One region of the Cytobacillus spartinae genome, then DNA from elsewhere that is predicted to be linked to it. Evidence: predicted binding sites of a transcription regulator. Region 1 holds the regulator's gene; the other holds the start of a gene.
What was found. Region 1 encodes Rex, which represses fermentation and respiration genes when NADH is low (regulators of the CRP and FNR family bind a similar motif). Its sites were predicted from a motif close to TTGTGAAATATTTCACAA; they were not measured.
Positions count from the first base shown of each region.

Region 1 (8,257 bases):
TGTCAATGACCGTTTAATTCCGATTAAAATTATTGCCGATTCCCCTGGAGCTATTTCCTTTTTTAAAAAAGAAGAAAAGGAGATTGCCGAGAAGTATGGAATCCGTCTTGTCTATAATTACCCCGAACGGCTCACAGAAAGAATGGAAGATTTCTTATTCGCTACCGACGAGCAGTATGATATATATGTTCTTTTTCCTGTTAAAGTACCCATGTATGTTGAGCGTGATATGCTCTTACCTCTTGATTCCTATTTTACGGAGGAATATTCAGAGGACATCCTGCCGCTCTATAAGAATGTCTATATGAAGTATGGGAACCATTCTTACGGAGCTCCTTATGATGGTGACAATCACTTACTTTTTTATCGCAAGGATTTGTTCAAGAAATATAACGAAGAGTACCACCTGAAATATGGAAAAGACTTAGAGCCACCGAGAACATGGGAAGAGTATGACCAGATTGCAAAATTTCTTAGTCGAGATACAAATGGAGATGGAAAAATCAATCAATATGGAACTGCCATCTTAAATGGGGACGGAATGAGATACATATGGTTTGCTGAACGCTTTCTATCCACAGGCGGAGCTTACTTTGATGAGGAAATGAAGCCGCTTATTCATTCTGAAAAAGGAATTCAAGTACTAACTGATTTAGTTAACCTAGTGAACAGTGAGGCTGTTCCACCCAATTCAATGTATGACTGGGTTGATTTAAATAATGTGTTTTTACAAGGAAATGTAGCCATGGTTGTACAGTGGAGTGATACAGCACGGTTTTCCTTTGACACAAAGACATGGGATTCGAAGATTGTAGACCAGGTAGATTGGACTTTAGTTCCAGGAGATTTAGAGGGATCCCCTCGTGGCGGTACTTGGATAGGTAGAGTGCTTTCCATCTCAAAGGATTCAAAGGATCCAGCTAAGGCTTGGCAAGTGATTGAACATCTTACTTCTAAAGAGAACAGTATCGATTCCATTAACTCTTATGAAACGATTAATGATCCCTATCGCTATAGTCATTTTGAAGTGACTGGTAAAGGTCCTTTCCCAAGTGAAGAGATTAGTAGGGATTTTCTTTCCACACTTAAGGATAGCTTGAAGAATACGAACACCGATCTTATGATTCCTGGGAGCTGGGAATATATGCAGAGCCTTGATAGAAATATGGGACTAGCCCTTATTAATAGGCTCTCCCCAGAAGAAGCTTTACAGAATACAGCCACTGAATGGGAAAGCATTACGAACAAATATGATAGAGAAGAACAAAAGAAATATTATCGTGAGTGGTTAGCACAACTAGAGGAGGCAAGGAAAAGTGAAATGGACCAATAGTATCGCGTTTAAAATTTGGTTATCCACAAACATTATTTTACTTGCTGGTATTGCCTCATTAAGTGTGACTTATATTTGGAAAGAAAAAGCGCATATTGAAAGTGCTTTACGTAATGAAGGGCAGACAGCAGCTAATACATTAAATTCAGCCATTGCCCTTTCTATGTTAGAGGAAAATTATACGTTAATTACGCCGTTGGTATATTCTTTGCTAGACCAACCGAACATTCAATACGTCATTGTAAAAGATAAACATGGAACCATTGTAAATCAAAAAGGAGACACACTAGAAGAAGACAAAGTATTGGTTGAAAAAGTACCTCTTGAGTATTTTAATTCAAACTTAGGAGAAATTGAAATTGCTTTAAAAACCGATGAACTGAATAAACAACTTTTTTCAATCATAACCTATACCGTTTTTATATCTCTTTTAGTCTCAGTTCTCGCTATGTTTGTGTCGTCTTTTATTAGCAAGCGTATTTCTTCCCCTTTGGTCAGTTTGATGAAAGCATCTCAGAACTTGATTGACGGAAAAAGAAAGGTTCGCGTGATCGAGGAAGGAACCAATGAAGCGAAATCGTTATCACATATGTTTAACAAGATGGCAAAAAGAATAGAAGCCAACGAGGCCACTCTGCAAACCGAAATTGATAAAGCAACGAAAAGCCTTACTGAAAATATAAACATGCTTGAAACCAATAGAAAAATTGCACAATCCGTGATAAAGAAAGATATTCTCCGTGAAGAGGTCTTACTCGTAATCTTAAAAGAAATCCAAGATTTTATGAAAATCGAAGCAACCTCTATTAGTTTAGTTGACCAACAATTGAAAGATGGCGGTAGGTTATATTTTTTAAAGAATAGTGACATACAGACTTCTTCGTTAACTAATAATGTTTTGCAAAACGTGATGAACAGTGATGTTCCATTTATCCAGAACCATATGGGCTTTAGTGAACTTAAAGGTATCTTTGTAGAACCAAACATCAGGTCTTCACTCATCATTCCATTGACTAGTAAGGAAAAACCCATAGGTACATTAAATCTAGGGAGCATGAAGGAGAATTATTTCAGTGATTCAATGGTACAGTCTCTCTCCGTTTTCACGAACCAAATTGCTCTCTCATTGGATTTAATTTTTGCCTATGAATCTTTACATCATTCTGCCTATCATGATTATATTACGCAGCTTCCAAATTTTCGTTTTTTCAAAGAAAAGGTCGGACAAGCAATTCAGAAGAAAAACAACGAAGAAGAATCATCCTTACTTGCCGTGTTGTTTCTCGATTTGGATCGATTTAAGAAGGTTAATGACTCTCTAGGACATGATTTTGGGGATTTACTTTTAAAAAACGTTGGGGGACAAATTCGTGACTGTATCGGTCCTGATGACATTGTCGCAAAGATAGGAGGAGATGAGTTTCTCATTCTTTTACCTGCCATCAGTGAAGGCAAGGACGCTATCCAAGTCGCTGAAAAAATCGTTCAAACCATCAATAAGCCCATTATCATAAACGGGTATGAAATCCTTACCACAGCAAGTATTGGGATCTCCTTATACCCAACAGATGGCGAAGATGTGGAGTCATTGATTAAACATGCAAATTTCGCTATGTTTAGGGTTAAAGAACTCGGGAATACGTTTTCCTTGTATTCACCTATTGTTGAAGATCTAACCTACGAAGAACTAGTATTTGAAAATGATCTTCGAAAGGCCATTGAGCGTAATGAGTTCATGGTATATTATCAGCCGAAGGTTAACGTTCAAACAGGAGAATTAACAGGCGTTGAGGCTCTCATTCGTTGGAACCATCCAGAAAAAGGACTTATCTCACCAGGAAAGTTTATTCCAATAGCGGAGGAAACCGGATTAATTGTTCCGATTGGAGAATTTGTTTTAAGAACTGCTTGTAAGCAAGTGACAGAATGGAAGAACAATGGTCTCCCTACTTTGTCTATATCTGTGAACTTATCTACTAGGCAATTTTTACAATCAAATCTTATCAATATGGTTGCTTCTGTCCTAGAAGAAACCGGGCTTGAGCCGCATTTACTAGAACTAGAAATTACGGAGAGCATGACAATAGATGTGAAACAGGCGATTCCGGTTCTAAATGATTTGAAAAAACTTGGAATTAAAATAAGCATTGATGATTTTGGAACTGGATACAGCTCTCTCAACTATCTAAAGGTACTACCTATCGACCGTCTAAAGATTGATCGTTCCTTTGTAAAAGATATTGCAAGCAATCAGGCAAATGCTGCGATTGTTTCGACCATCATTACAATGGCACAAAATTTAAACCTACTAGTTATTGCAGAAGGCGTAGAGGAAGAGGATCAAGTAGTGATTTTACAAAAAAATAACTGTACTGAAATACAAGGTTATTTCTTTGGACATCCCCTTCCCCCTGAAGAACTAGAAGAGAAAATTGGCGAGATTCAAGTTCGAGCGATTAAGTGGGCTAAACAACCGACAGAGATAAGTTAACACATTAAAGTGGCCATCAGAATTTTACTTCTGATGGCCTTTATTGTTTATATTTCCTCTTCTAAAATCTGTTCAGCCTGCTGGGCTTTTTTATAAGCAAATCTCGAAATTAATATACTCACTTCGTACAGGATTAGTAGCGGCACTGTAACCATCATATGAGATAAAAGCTCAGGTGGCGTAATAAATGCTGCTATGACAATCAGAATAAAGTAAGCGTATTTTCGAACCTTTGCCAAGTACATAGGTGTCACAATTCCTAATCGCGTTAAAAACATGATAATAACGGGTAGCTGAAACAGTAATCCAAATGGAATCGTCAATTGGAATAGGAATTGAAAGTACTCATTAATTCCAATTACCTGATTAATATCTAATCGGTTTGCGATTCTCGTCATGAATTCGACGACAAATGGAAACAAAATAAAATAAGAAAAAGCAATACCACTAATAAATAGAATAACGGATATTGGAATGTAGCTTAGCGTCACTTTCCTCTCTTTTTCATACAAGCCGGGACTTATAAAAGCCCATAATTGATATAAAAGAAAGGGTGAAGTCATAACAAATGCAATCAGAAAAGCAAATTGCATATAAATCTTGATTGGATCTGTCAGACGAAACGCATTCATCGTAAGTTCTTTTGCTTCATCAGCTTTCTGCAAATAGACGATTAACGGCTCCGCAATAAAGAAACTTGCAATTGTTGCAACGAAGAAGAAAACGACCGAAATAACAAGCCGTTTTCTTAACTCGCCAATATGTTCAAACATCGTCATATCTTTATGACTCATTGTATTTCATCCTAACATCACATAAAAATAAGTATTCACCGTACATATAAATTAATAAAGGATAAAACTTATGAAAATCTGGAATTAAGCTCACCTTTATTTGTATAAAAATTTAATTTGTGTCGCTCTTATTTTCTTTTTTTGTATCGTCATCATCATCTGCTAAACCTTTAGTAGCGTTTTTAAATTCACGTAAAGTGTTCCCTGCTGCTTTACCTAGCTCAGGTAACTTCTTAGGACCAAATATTAATAAAGCAACGAACACAATAAGTATGAGGCTTCCCATACCGATATTCATCATCCTGCCTCACCTCCCTCATTCTATCATAACGGATTTATTACTATCTTCAACTATTTTATATTGGTTAATTCTTTTTGCACTTTACTAGATTTTCGTGATTTTATTCACTATCCTCGGCTTCAACGCCATAGTGCTTCAGAAAATAAACAAGTGATTGCAATTCAACAGCTAAATCAATATGATGGACCCTAATGAAAGATGGTACTGTTAACCTTGCCGGTGTGAAGTTTAATATTCCCTTTACATTAACTTGTACAAGACGATCTGTAATGGACTGGGCAAACGTCGATGGAACCGTCAGAATAGCCACTTGAACATCTTCCTTCTCGATTACCTTCTCTAAATCATCCATATGGTGAATAGGAACATCGCCTATACTAGTACCTACTTTACCGTGGTCAACGTCAAAAGCGACTTCAATTTTTGTATTATTATTCTTTAAGAAATTGTAATTTAAAAATGCTGTACCTAAGTTACCTACACCGATTAATGCTACTTTCGTTAACTCATCTTGATCTAGCGTTTTTCGGAAGAAAGATAGTAGATAATTTACATTGTATCCATAACCCTTTTTCCCTAAAGCTCCAAAATACGAAAAATCCCTTCGGATTGTTGCTGAATCTACTTTCACCGCTTCACTTAACTCAGCAGAAGAAACTCTTTGTTTTCCTGATGAGTGAAGGTTTTTTAAAAATCGATAATATAGAGGTAACCGCTTTGCCGTTGCTTGCGGAATCTTCATTGTTTCATTATTCATCCGAAATCCCCCGCCCGTATTTTAATTGGCTTATTTTAATCTATCTTCTCTTTTAAAATCCCCATTTTTACCGCCAGTTTTTTCAACTAGATAGGTTTTACCTATCACCATTCCTTTATCTACAGCCTTACACATATCATATACAGTCAAAGCACAAGCAGATGCTGCTGTTAGCGCTTCCATTTCCACACCCGTGTTCCCTTTTGTCTTTACAGAAGCTGCTATGAAAAGGGTGTATTGATCCTCTTCTTGTTCCCATGTGAATGAAATGTCAATCCCAGTCAAAGGAATAGGGTGGCACATTGGGATAATCTCTGATGTTTTTTTACATGCCATAATTCCAGCCACTTGCGCTACAGCTAGAACATCTCCTTTTTTCATCTCATTATTGGTAATTCGATCGTAAATCTCTTTATTTACCGTTATACTAGAGTTAGCAATGGCCGTTCGAACTGTCTCTACTTTATCACTCACATCGACCATTTTCGCTCTACCTTCATTATTAAAGTGGGTAAATTCCCCCATCTTACAACACCTCACTCAAATCATACACTATTTTACCCATTCTGTAAGTAAAGATTGTACTATCCTTCACAATAAAAGTTTACTACGGCTTTGCGTAATATTGATAGTTAACAGGAATTCGATTCCTTTCATTTACTTTTATTGCTCTACTCCTTTTATTACGTTAAACTAACTCTAGAAATATAGAGGTGAAAGTTATGATATTACTGCAAGTGAACCAATTATCAAAATCATACGGTGCTGACCCTATTTTAACGAATATAAAGCTAGAAGTGCAAACGCGTGACCGAATTGCTTTAGTAGGTAGGAATGGAGCGGGGAAATCAACTCTACTTAAAATCATTGCTGGGCATATGTCTAAAGACAGCGGGGACATTATTAAGCCAAAAGAGGTAACCATTGGTTATCTTGCTCAAAATACCGGTTTAGAGTCAGGTCTCTCCATTTGGGATGAAATGCTTACTGTATTTGAAAACCTTAGACGCCAAGAGAAAGAACTCCGTAAACTCGAAGAAGCCATGTCTGACCCTTCTTCCTTTCAGTCGAGTGAATACGAACGGATTCTAAAAGAGTACGATCTATTGCAAGTTCAATTTAAAGAAAATGGTGGTTATCAGTACGAATCAGATATTCGTTCTGTTCTTCACGGACTTAACTTCCATTCCTTTGATTACTCGACTAAAATAGATAGCTTAAGCGGTGGGCAAAAGACAAGATTAGCTCTAGGTAAGCTGCTATTAAAAAAGCCTGATATTCTAATCTTAGACGAGCCGACAAACCATTTAGATATCGATACGCTTTCCTGGCTTGAGCAGTATTTACAAGGATATCATGGAGCCATTTTAATTGTTTCCCATGACCGATATTTCCTAGACAAAGTCGTCAATCAAGTATACGAGATATCCCGTAAGCAAATTACAAAGTTTACTGGAAACTATAGTGCTTACCTTGACCAAAAAGCAGAGAATTATGAACGTGATATGAAACAATATGAAAAGCAACAAGAAGAAGTAGCAAAGCTTCAGGATTTTATTCAACGAAACCTTGCACGAGCTTCAACAACTAAAAGAGCTCAAAGTCGACGCAAAAAGCTCGAAAAAATGCAATTAATGGATAAACCTCTCGGCGATGAAAAGTCAGCCAACTTTTCTTTTGAAATCGAAAGACAAAGTGGCAATGATGTACTTAAAGTTGAGGATCTTGCTATCGGATACAACGGTGAAAAAGTATCCGAACAAATCTCTTTCCGTCTAACAAGGGGAGAAAGCATCGCTCTAGTTGGACCAAATGGGGTTGGAAAATCAACTCTTTTAAAAACCATTGTTGAGACACTTCCCTCAATTTCTGGTGAAATCCATTATGGTTCAAATGTAGGAATAGGTTACTATGACCAAGAACAGGCTAAACTCACCTCTAATAAAAGGGTACTAAATGAACTGTGGGATGACTATCCACTAAAAAATGAAAAAGATATTCGAACCATCCTAGGTAACTTTTTATTTTCAGGCGATGATGTATTAAAAATTGTTTCATCCTTAAGTGGTGGAGAAAAAGCTAGATTAGCATTGGCCAAACTTATGATGCAAAAGGCAAATTTCTTAATATTGGACGAGCCAACCAACCATCTAGATTTAGATAGCAAAGAGATACTAGAAAATGCATTGATTGACTACCCCGGAACAATTCTATTTGTATCTCACGACCGTTATTTTATTAACCGAATTGCAACAAAGGTTCTTGAACTAAGCAATAATAAAGTAGCAGAATTCTTAGGTGACTATGATTACTACATTGAGAAAAAGCTAGAACAGGAAGAACTAAAGGCATTAGAAAGTAAAGCCAATTCTCTTAATTCTTCTTCCGCTTCTCATAGTCTAGAAAAAACAAATTACCAACAAGATAAAGAAGCAAAAAAACTGGAAAGACAGCGTAAAAGACGTATAGAGGAATTAGAAGATTTAATCGCTAATCTTGAGGTTGAAATTGAGCAATATGAAGAATTACTATGCCAACCGGAAGTTTTTCAAGACCATGAGAAAGTATTAGAAATTAATCA
Region 1 is NZ_JBIACK010000022.1:3,926-12,182, reverse strand. Features, by position in the region: gene ACFYKX_RS25760 (ABC transporter substrate-binding protein) at 1-1,333, shown strand, start outside; gene ACFYKX_RS25755 (EAL domain-containing protein) at 1,317-3,824, shown strand; gene tatC (twin-arginine translocase subunit TatC) at 3,872-4,618, opposite strand; gene ACFYKX_RS25745 (twin-arginine translocase TatA/TatE family subunit) at 4,731-4,919, opposite strand; gene ACFYKX_RS25740 (redox-sensing transcriptional repressor Rex) at 5,020-5,676, opposite strand; gene moaC (cyclic pyranopterin monophosphate synthase MoaC) at 5,707-6,201, opposite strand; gene ACFYKX_RS25730 (ABC-F family ATP-binding cassette domain-containing protein) at 6,399-8,257, shown strand, end outside.

Region 2 (8,257 bases), on a different contig from region 1:
GATCCTAGCTAATGTCTTTTTATTTTTTTTGGAAAAATAAGCCTTCATCTTGTGATTTTTATCATAGTGTAAACTTAGAATTATTATATAGTATTAAATAGGAAAATAAATTTGTAACCTTCTTTGTCTCTTCCAGAATGCCACATCATATACACTTCTCTTAATGATTTTTATTTTAATATCATAATTTTTCGTTACTATTTAAAAAATATTTAATACGTAACCCCAACCATTAACTTCCGCTATTTTTACTAAAAATTTGAAATAATGCTCTGAATTTTATCTACTTTAGAAGACTTTCAATATTATAGTCACCTAATATCGAAAAATTTGTTTGTACTATGCTTTTGTAAGCCATCATATATCGTATTACAAAGCATTGCAAAAATATACAAGAAAGCTAGATTCTTAAACTTTTCAAGGAGGGGGTTTTTACATGCACATTGTCGTTTGTGTTAAGCAGGTACCAGATACCAAAATCATTAAAATTAACCCAAAAACAAACACCCTCGACCGTCGAAGTGCACCTGCTATCTTAAATCCTTATGATGCACATGCAGTACAGGAAGCGGTAAGGATGAAAAAAGTTCAGGGGGACGGCCGAATTTCCGTTGTTTCAATGGGACCACCACAAGCAACAGCCATTATCAAGAAAAGTGTTGAAATAGGTGCAGATGAAGGATATTTGATATCTGATCGGGCCTTTGCAGGCGCAGACACATTAGCAACAAGCTATGCATTATCAAAAGCACTTGATAAAATCGCCAAGATCCAACCTATCGACATGATTATTTGTGGGAAGCATGCTATAGATGGGGATACGGGTCAGGTGGGACCTGGAATTGCAAGAAGACTAGATATCCCACCTATTACAAATGTAATTGAAGTTTGTGAAATTAATGAGGCTGAGAAGACTGCTCTTGTTAAACGAAAAGTGATAAACGGTTACGAACTTCTTCAGGTTAATATGCCTTGCTTATTAACAGTGGAAAAAGAGATAAATCATATTGAATATTCGCCACTTCCAAACATGTTAAAGGCAGCAAGATATGAACCCATTATATGGTCAGTGAATGATTTAGAGGATGTTGACCGCACTCAACTCGGATTAAAGGGTTCTCCAACTATCGTAGGAAAAATGTTTACACCTCCGAAGCCAGACGGCGGAAAAAGGCTTGAAGGCACAACAGATGAACAAGTTAAGCAGCTAATGGATGTATTAATGGATAAAAAGGAACTCTTTTATGTGAAGTGATAAACATGAATAAAACATTTTTAGAGTGGGGGGACTAGGATGATGGAAGAATACCGAGGAGTGTGGGTATTCATGGAACAAAATGAGGGTGAAATAGAGGGAGTGTCTCTTGAATTACTTGGTGCAGGGAGAAAATTAGCGGATAAACTAGATGTAGCACTTGCAGGAGTCCTTTTGGGTGACGGAGTGAAAGAATTATGCTCTAAAGTCATCGAATATGGAGCGGATGAGGTATATGTGATTGACCATCCTGTTTTAAAAGACTACCGTACAGAGTCATATATGAAGGGTGTCATCCATCTAGCTGAGAAGTATAAGCCTGAAATCTTCTTATATGGTGCGACACCAAATGGAAAGGATCTAGCTAGTGCTGTGGCAACCGACTTAAGTACAGGATTAACGGCTGATACGACAATGCTTGATGTAGATTTAGAAAAAAGACTACTCGAAGCAAGTCGACCTGCATTTGGCGGTAATATTATGGCTACAATCCTTTGCAAAAAACATCGTCCTCAAATGGCGACAGTTCGTCCTAAGGTCATGAAAGCACTTGAACCAGATGCAAATAGACAAGGGAAAGTAATGGAAGAAGAAATTCCTTTAAAAGAAGAAGATATGCGCACAAAAGTGTTGAAAATTGTGAAGGATGTAACAAAAAAAGCTAGTTTAGCAGATGCTCATGTTATTGTTTGTGGAGGAAAAGGAATGGGTGATGCACAAAAGTTTGAGCTCATTCATGAACTTGCAAATACAATAGGGGCTAGTGTCGGAGGTACGAGAGATGTCGTCGAAGCCGGTTGGCTCCCACATGAAATGCAAATTGGTCAGACTGGAGAAACGGTAACGCCCAAAATCTATTTTGCAATCGGTATATCAGGGGCGATTCAACATGTCGTTGGGATGAAGAACTCAGAATTTATCATTGCGATAAATAAAGATCCTAACGCTCCCATTTTTGATGTAGCTACGTATGGAATAGTAGGAGACGCGCTGGAAATTGTTCCAAAGCTGATTCAACAATTCAAGGAAATCCGTAAAGAAGAAGGCGGTGAGATTAGCTATGCCTGAAAAGTTTGATGTAATCGTCGTTGGAGCAGGGCCAGCAGGTACTTCTTGCGCATACACATGCGCTAAGCATGGATTGAAGGTATTGCAAATTGAAAGAGGAGAATATCCAGGAAGTAAGAATGTAATGGGTGGCGTTTTATATCGAAAACAAATGGAGGAGATTATTCCGGAATTTTGGAAGGAAGCTCCGCTAGAAAGACCTGTCATTGAACAGCGCTTTTGGATGATGGATAAAGAATCGACGGTCACTTTCGGCTACAAAGGGCTGGAGTGGGGTGTCGAACCTTATAATAACTTTACCGTTTTACGTGCACCGTTTGATCAGTGGTTTGCCCAAAAAGGGGTTGAAGAAGGTGTCCTACTCATTAATGAAACTGTTGCGCTAGAATGCATAGTTGAAAATGGGAAGGTAATTGGAGTACGTACGGACCGCCCAGATGGTGATGTGTACGCCGATGTGGTTGTGTTAGCTGATGGTGTTAACTCGCTACTAGCGAAGCAGTTAGGATTCCATAAGGAGTTCAGACCAGATGAAGTGGCTTTAACTGTTATGGAAGTTATTAATCTCTCAAAAGAGAAGATTAATGACCGATTTAATGTAGAGGATAATCAAGGGTGCACCATTGAAATATTTGGTGATTCTACTAAAGGTAATCTTGGAACCGCTTTCATCTATACAAATAAAGAGAGTGTGAATATCGGTGTGGGCACAACGCTTTCAAGTATGATAAAAGCGAAGTTAAAGCCTTACGACCTTTTAGACTACCTAAAAAACCATCCTATGGTTAAACCGTTACTCGCTGGAGGAGAATCCGCAGAATACTTAGCTCATTTAATTCCGGAGGGTGGCTACAATTCCGTCCCTAAGGTTGCAGGAAACGGAGTTCTCGTTGTCGGTGATGCTGCACAATTAGTTAATGCCATTCACAGAGAAGGCTCTAATATGGCCATGTCTTCTGGAAAAATGGCTGCAGAAGCTGTCATAAGAGCAAAGGAACGCCAAGACTTTAGTGAAGCTAGCTTAAATAGTTACCGTGAAGCACTATATAATAGTTTTATTATGAAAGACCTAGAGAAGTACAAAGATGCAGCACACACATTTGAACACTACCCACAATATTTTAAAGATTATGTACCAATGATGAATAAGGCTGCTAGTAAGTTCTTCACTGTTGATGGAACACCTAAACGGGAAAAGCAAAAACAAATTATGCGTAGTGTAACTAGTGAGAAAGGTACCTTTAAGGTGATTCAGGATATATATCGTGCATGGAAGGCGGTGAAATAATGTCTACAAAAAACATCGAAGAAAAGCAGTATCTACTTCGCTTTAAATGCGATACAAAGTCCCATTTGACTGTGTTGGATCATGATATTTGTATGACAAAATGCCCTGATAAGATATGCACTGTTTTCTGTCCAGCGGAAGTTTATAAGTGGGAAGGAACGAGGATGCAAGTGGGATATGAGGGTTGCCACGAATGTGGAAGCTGCCGAATTGGATGCCCTTATCAAAATATTAAGTGGGAATATCCAAAGGGTGGTCATGGGATTGTGTTTCGGTTGGCTTAACTAGAACACAATAAGCACCCATGAGTTTTGGGTGCTTTCTAAATAGGGTTTAACGGTTTAACAAGAAGCCAGTAACTTTTGTTACTGGTTTTTCGTATCACCTGTTTCCTGTTCTAATGCTTGTACTTGTCTTTCTAGGCGCTCAACTAGCCTTTCTAACCTCTGAACCTGGCGTTCTAAACGTCGGACGTCTCTACTTAACATTTCACAGCAGTCTAACCCCATTTTTAAATCACCTCAATATATTCTATAAATGCGAATAAAAATGGCTTGTATTCCTGCCTGTTTTTAAAGCGAAAACTAGTTAATTTTAAAGAAAATAAATACTCCCTTAATGGGGCTGTCCTAATAGAAAGTGTAAAAGAAATTAATTTCAGGTTTCAGTTAACTGATGTCGAATTTAATATGAATTTGTTGGTATTCCACTATATGTATGGGATTTCACAAATGAATGTAAAAAGAAGAAAAGCCAGGAGTTTATTAAGGGGATAATTTAGCTGATTCTTTCTTGGAAATTGGAGGAGTATAAAACATCACTTCTACCTTGAGTCTCTATCTCTTTAACTGCATCGTAAGCTTTATGGAAGCACTCAAACATAATGGAGGTATAACAAGGTTTTCTCCCTCTGAAGTTCCCGTTCCGATCTGTAGCGAAAACAATGACTTTCCAAGTATAGTACTCGCTTTTATCTTTAGGATGACCTTCTAGTGCAATTAACCAGTGTGAGACTTCCGTATCGTCATTTGACCATTTTAATAATGAACTGTGATCATTCACCCCAATTGGAATTAGAGCCTTTTGATAAAATTCAGTATAGTTTGGATAATACATTTTCTCCCTCCTTGTATAAAACACTTATAAAATATTTCTTACTATTTATTATATGATGGTTCTGGAAAAATTACCTGTGTAATTGTTAAAATTTTTAGAAAATTGTATAGATAGTTTCTAATTAATTTGATAACTAACCGGAAAAAAGTATTTATGTTTGTATCTGTGATTGGAATCACAACTCCTTTTGCCTAAGCGATATATACTGTAGCTAGAAGGTAACCGAAAGGAGTAGTTATTATGCAAGGTTGTATGAGTTCTATGATTGGAAATCAAGATATTGAATTAAGTAAAGGGTTACGTCAACTTAAGGAAGAACATCCATCACTACTAAAGCAATTAGAAAACCTTTTGTTCACATGTAACAGAATAGATGCTAACGATGAAAGAGAAGAAGCTTTCACTAGCTTAATTGATCAAGTAAAGGCATTTTTTCACGAGTTAGAACCTCACTCTGAAAGGGAAGAGGGTGTTCTATTCCCAATGATGGAAACGTATATTGGGAAGGAAATGGGGCCAATTGCTGTCATGGAGTATGAACATGACCAGGCGAAGGAGTGTATAGGAACCTTTTTGAAGGCAACAAACAACAAAAGTGAGTTTACCAATGAAGAAATCATTAAATATTCACATGTAATAAAAAATGCTTACTATATATTGGTTGACCACTTCGCTAAAGAAGAAAACATCTTATTTCCGATGGCCGAAAAGCTTTTAAAAGTAGAAGAAAAGGAAGACCTTTTTATTAGAATTAATGAAATCAAATAAGGATGAATGGGGCTTCCCATTCATCCCTATTTTTTATGAATGTATTTCAGCTATTCTTTTATCAGAAGGTAATAACAGCGTGATTAATCCTAATAGTGGGAGAAACCCGGTTAATATAATGGTTAAAGGAAGGCCGATTAAATCGGCTAAGTAACCTAACACAACTGAACCTAGAGCCCCCATTCCGAAAGCCAATCCTACAGTTAACCCAGCCATGGTCCCGATCTTTCCTGGTACTAGCTCTTGTGCATAAACGACTGTTACTGAGAAGCTAGACATGAGAATGAAACCAGTTAGCGCAAGCAAGATAAATGCAACTGTTGGAGGTACAAAAGGAATAGCGATAGAAAGTGGTGCTGTACTAATCATAGATAGAAAGATAACATTCTTTTTTCCAAATCGATCGGCTAAAGGGCCTCCAAAGAAGGTTCCAACTGCACCTGCGACTAAAAAGGCAAACAAATATACTTGGGCTTTTTGTATAGAGAAGGAGTATGTGTCTATAGCATAAAAAGCATAGTAGTTCGTAATCCCTGAAATATACCAGGAACGAGCAAATATTAAGAATAAAATTAGAAAAAGATAAAAAATAATAATTTTCGAAATTCCTTTTGGATTAGTTGTAACTTTGCTCTTTCCCTTTAGAAGGGCATGATCAAAGCTCAATTTCCTAGAATACCAGTTGGCAATATAGATTAAGAGACTAACTGCAAGGGCTGCAACGATGGTAAACCAAGCAGCTCCGATTTGTCCTAATGGCACAAGAATTAAAGCTGTAATTAAAGGAGCTAACGCTTGACCAGAGTTGCCCCCAACTTGATAAATGGATTGAGCGAGTCCCCTACGTGTTCCAGCAGCCATGTAGGCGACTCTAGAACCTTCTGGATGGAATACGGCTGAACCGAAGCCAATAAATAAGACCGATATTAAGATCCATTCAAAGCTAGGTGATAGAGAAAGACCTAAAACACCGAATAAGGTAAAAGTTAATCCAATCGGCAAGGCATAAGGCATTGGTTTCTTATCAGTAACGATTCCAATGACTGGCTGCATAATGGATGAAACAATATTTAAAGAAAATCCAATTAACCCTAATTGCGTAAAAGTTAAGCCCATTGACTTTTCAAGTATCGGGAACATCGCTGGTACTACCGCTTGAATAGAATCGTTAAGCAGATGGCACAGACCTATAATAAACAGAATTTTGTAGGCTGTACCCTCATGCTCTTTAGAGATGTTTTTAGAGACGACAGCAGGTTGACTCATTATGTTTTTCCTTCTTTCTAGAGCATTCATTTTTAAAAATTTGATAATGCTATAATACTCCAATTCTCTCGGGAACAAAACGATTTTGTTTTAATTAAATATGCTATATTATGTAATATATATAGAAAATAATGGAATTAGAGAAGAGGGAGAGTATGGAAGCAGTAGTAGAGAATGTGTTTACAAAAGAAATTCTTCAGTATTTTCTACAGCAATTTAATTTAAACGAAGAGAATAAAAAACTCGGAGATTTTGAGAATTATGTATTTGAAGTGTTTAAAGACCAAACCCCATTTATATTGAGAATTACCCACAGCTCTCATCGAAGTGAAGATCAGTTGTTATCTGAATTAGATTGGGTAAATTATTTACATAATCAGGGTGTAAATGTCCCTAAAGTATTAACTTCTAATAATGGAAAATTAGTCGAGTCGGCTATGGCTAGTGATCATAGTTTATTCTTTGGATGCTTATTCACAAAAGCGGATGGTTTTCCAGTAAAGGTCCGTAATGATAAGCATTTTAACCCTCCCTTATTTTATGCTTGGGGCAAAACAATTGGAAAAATGCATCATGCAACTAAGGATTACAAGCCTGAAGGTGACGTGTCAGCTAGGGAGCACTGGGATGAAGAAGAATTACTCAACATTGAAAAATATATACCGAACAATGAGCAGCTGATTATACAGAATACGAAAGAACTCATTCAAAAAATAAGTTCCTTACCGAAAAATAAAGATATATATGGATTAATTCATACAGATGTACATTCCGGTAATTTCTTCTTTGATGGAGAAGAAATCCATGTGTTCGATTTCGACGATTGTTGTCATCACTGGTTTGCTTCTGATATTGCCATCCCCTTATACTATTCAGCGCTGTGGCACCTTCCAGATGCAGAAAAAAATGAAGGAAATGCTTTTTCTAGCATCTTCTTAAGTTCTTTTATCAAAGGATATGAAACAGAAAATAAACTTCCTCCAGATTGGAAAGAGCATCTTCCTTTATTTTTGCAATTAAGGGATGTACTGCTTTATTCTGTTTTTCATAAAAAATACGCTCCGGAAGATAGAAATGAACGTATAAATCAGTTATTAGAAGAATTTCGTAGCCGTATAGAGAAGAAAGAAACTATTGTTGATATTATATAACCAATAAAAAAACGCTGGGATTCCAGCGTTTCAAATTGTCGACAAAAGGCATCGAGACTTTGATACTTTTTGTCTTTTTTATTTACTTCGGAGGGAAATGGTTGATTTCCGCTCCAGGCGCTTTCTTTCCGGGGGGCGTTCGCCCGTAGCGGAAAATCAACGGTTATCCAGAGTAGGACTTTATTTAATAAAAATAGACAGTAGGCAACCTCGAAGTTTTCAAGTTTGTCTACTGTCTTAACGCTGGGACTCCAGCGTTTTTACTTGTATTGTTTTCTTTTTATAAAAACGTACCAAAGAATAAATAAAGCGAATCCAATAGCGAGGACTGCATAAGTGATATTT
Region 2 is NZ_JBIACK010000017.1:60,854-69,110, reverse strand. Features, by position in the region: gene ACFYKX_RS23695 (electron transfer flavoprotein subunit beta/FixA family protein) at 437-1,255, shown strand; gene ACFYKX_RS23690 (electron transfer flavoprotein subunit alpha/FixB family protein) at 1,295-2,323, shown strand; gene ACFYKX_RS23685 (FAD-dependent oxidoreductase) at 2,316-3,611, shown strand; gene ACFYKX_RS23680 (ferredoxin family protein) at 3,611-3,895, shown strand; gene ACFYKX_RS23675 (hypothetical protein) at 3,977-4,120, opposite strand; gene ACFYKX_RS23670 (hypothetical protein) at 4,389-4,727, opposite strand; gene ACFYKX_RS23665 (hemerythrin domain-containing protein) at 4,968-5,495, shown strand; gene ACFYKX_RS23660 (MFS transporter) at 5,529-6,761, opposite strand; gene ACFYKX_RS23655 (phosphotransferase enzyme family protein) at 6,917-7,912, shown strand; gene ACFYKX_RS23650 (DedA family protein) at 8,173-8,257, opposite strand, start outside.
Region 2: the regulator Rex is predicted to act here: its motif matches at 4,810-4,827, upstream of ACFYKX_RS23665 (hemerythrin domain-containing protein).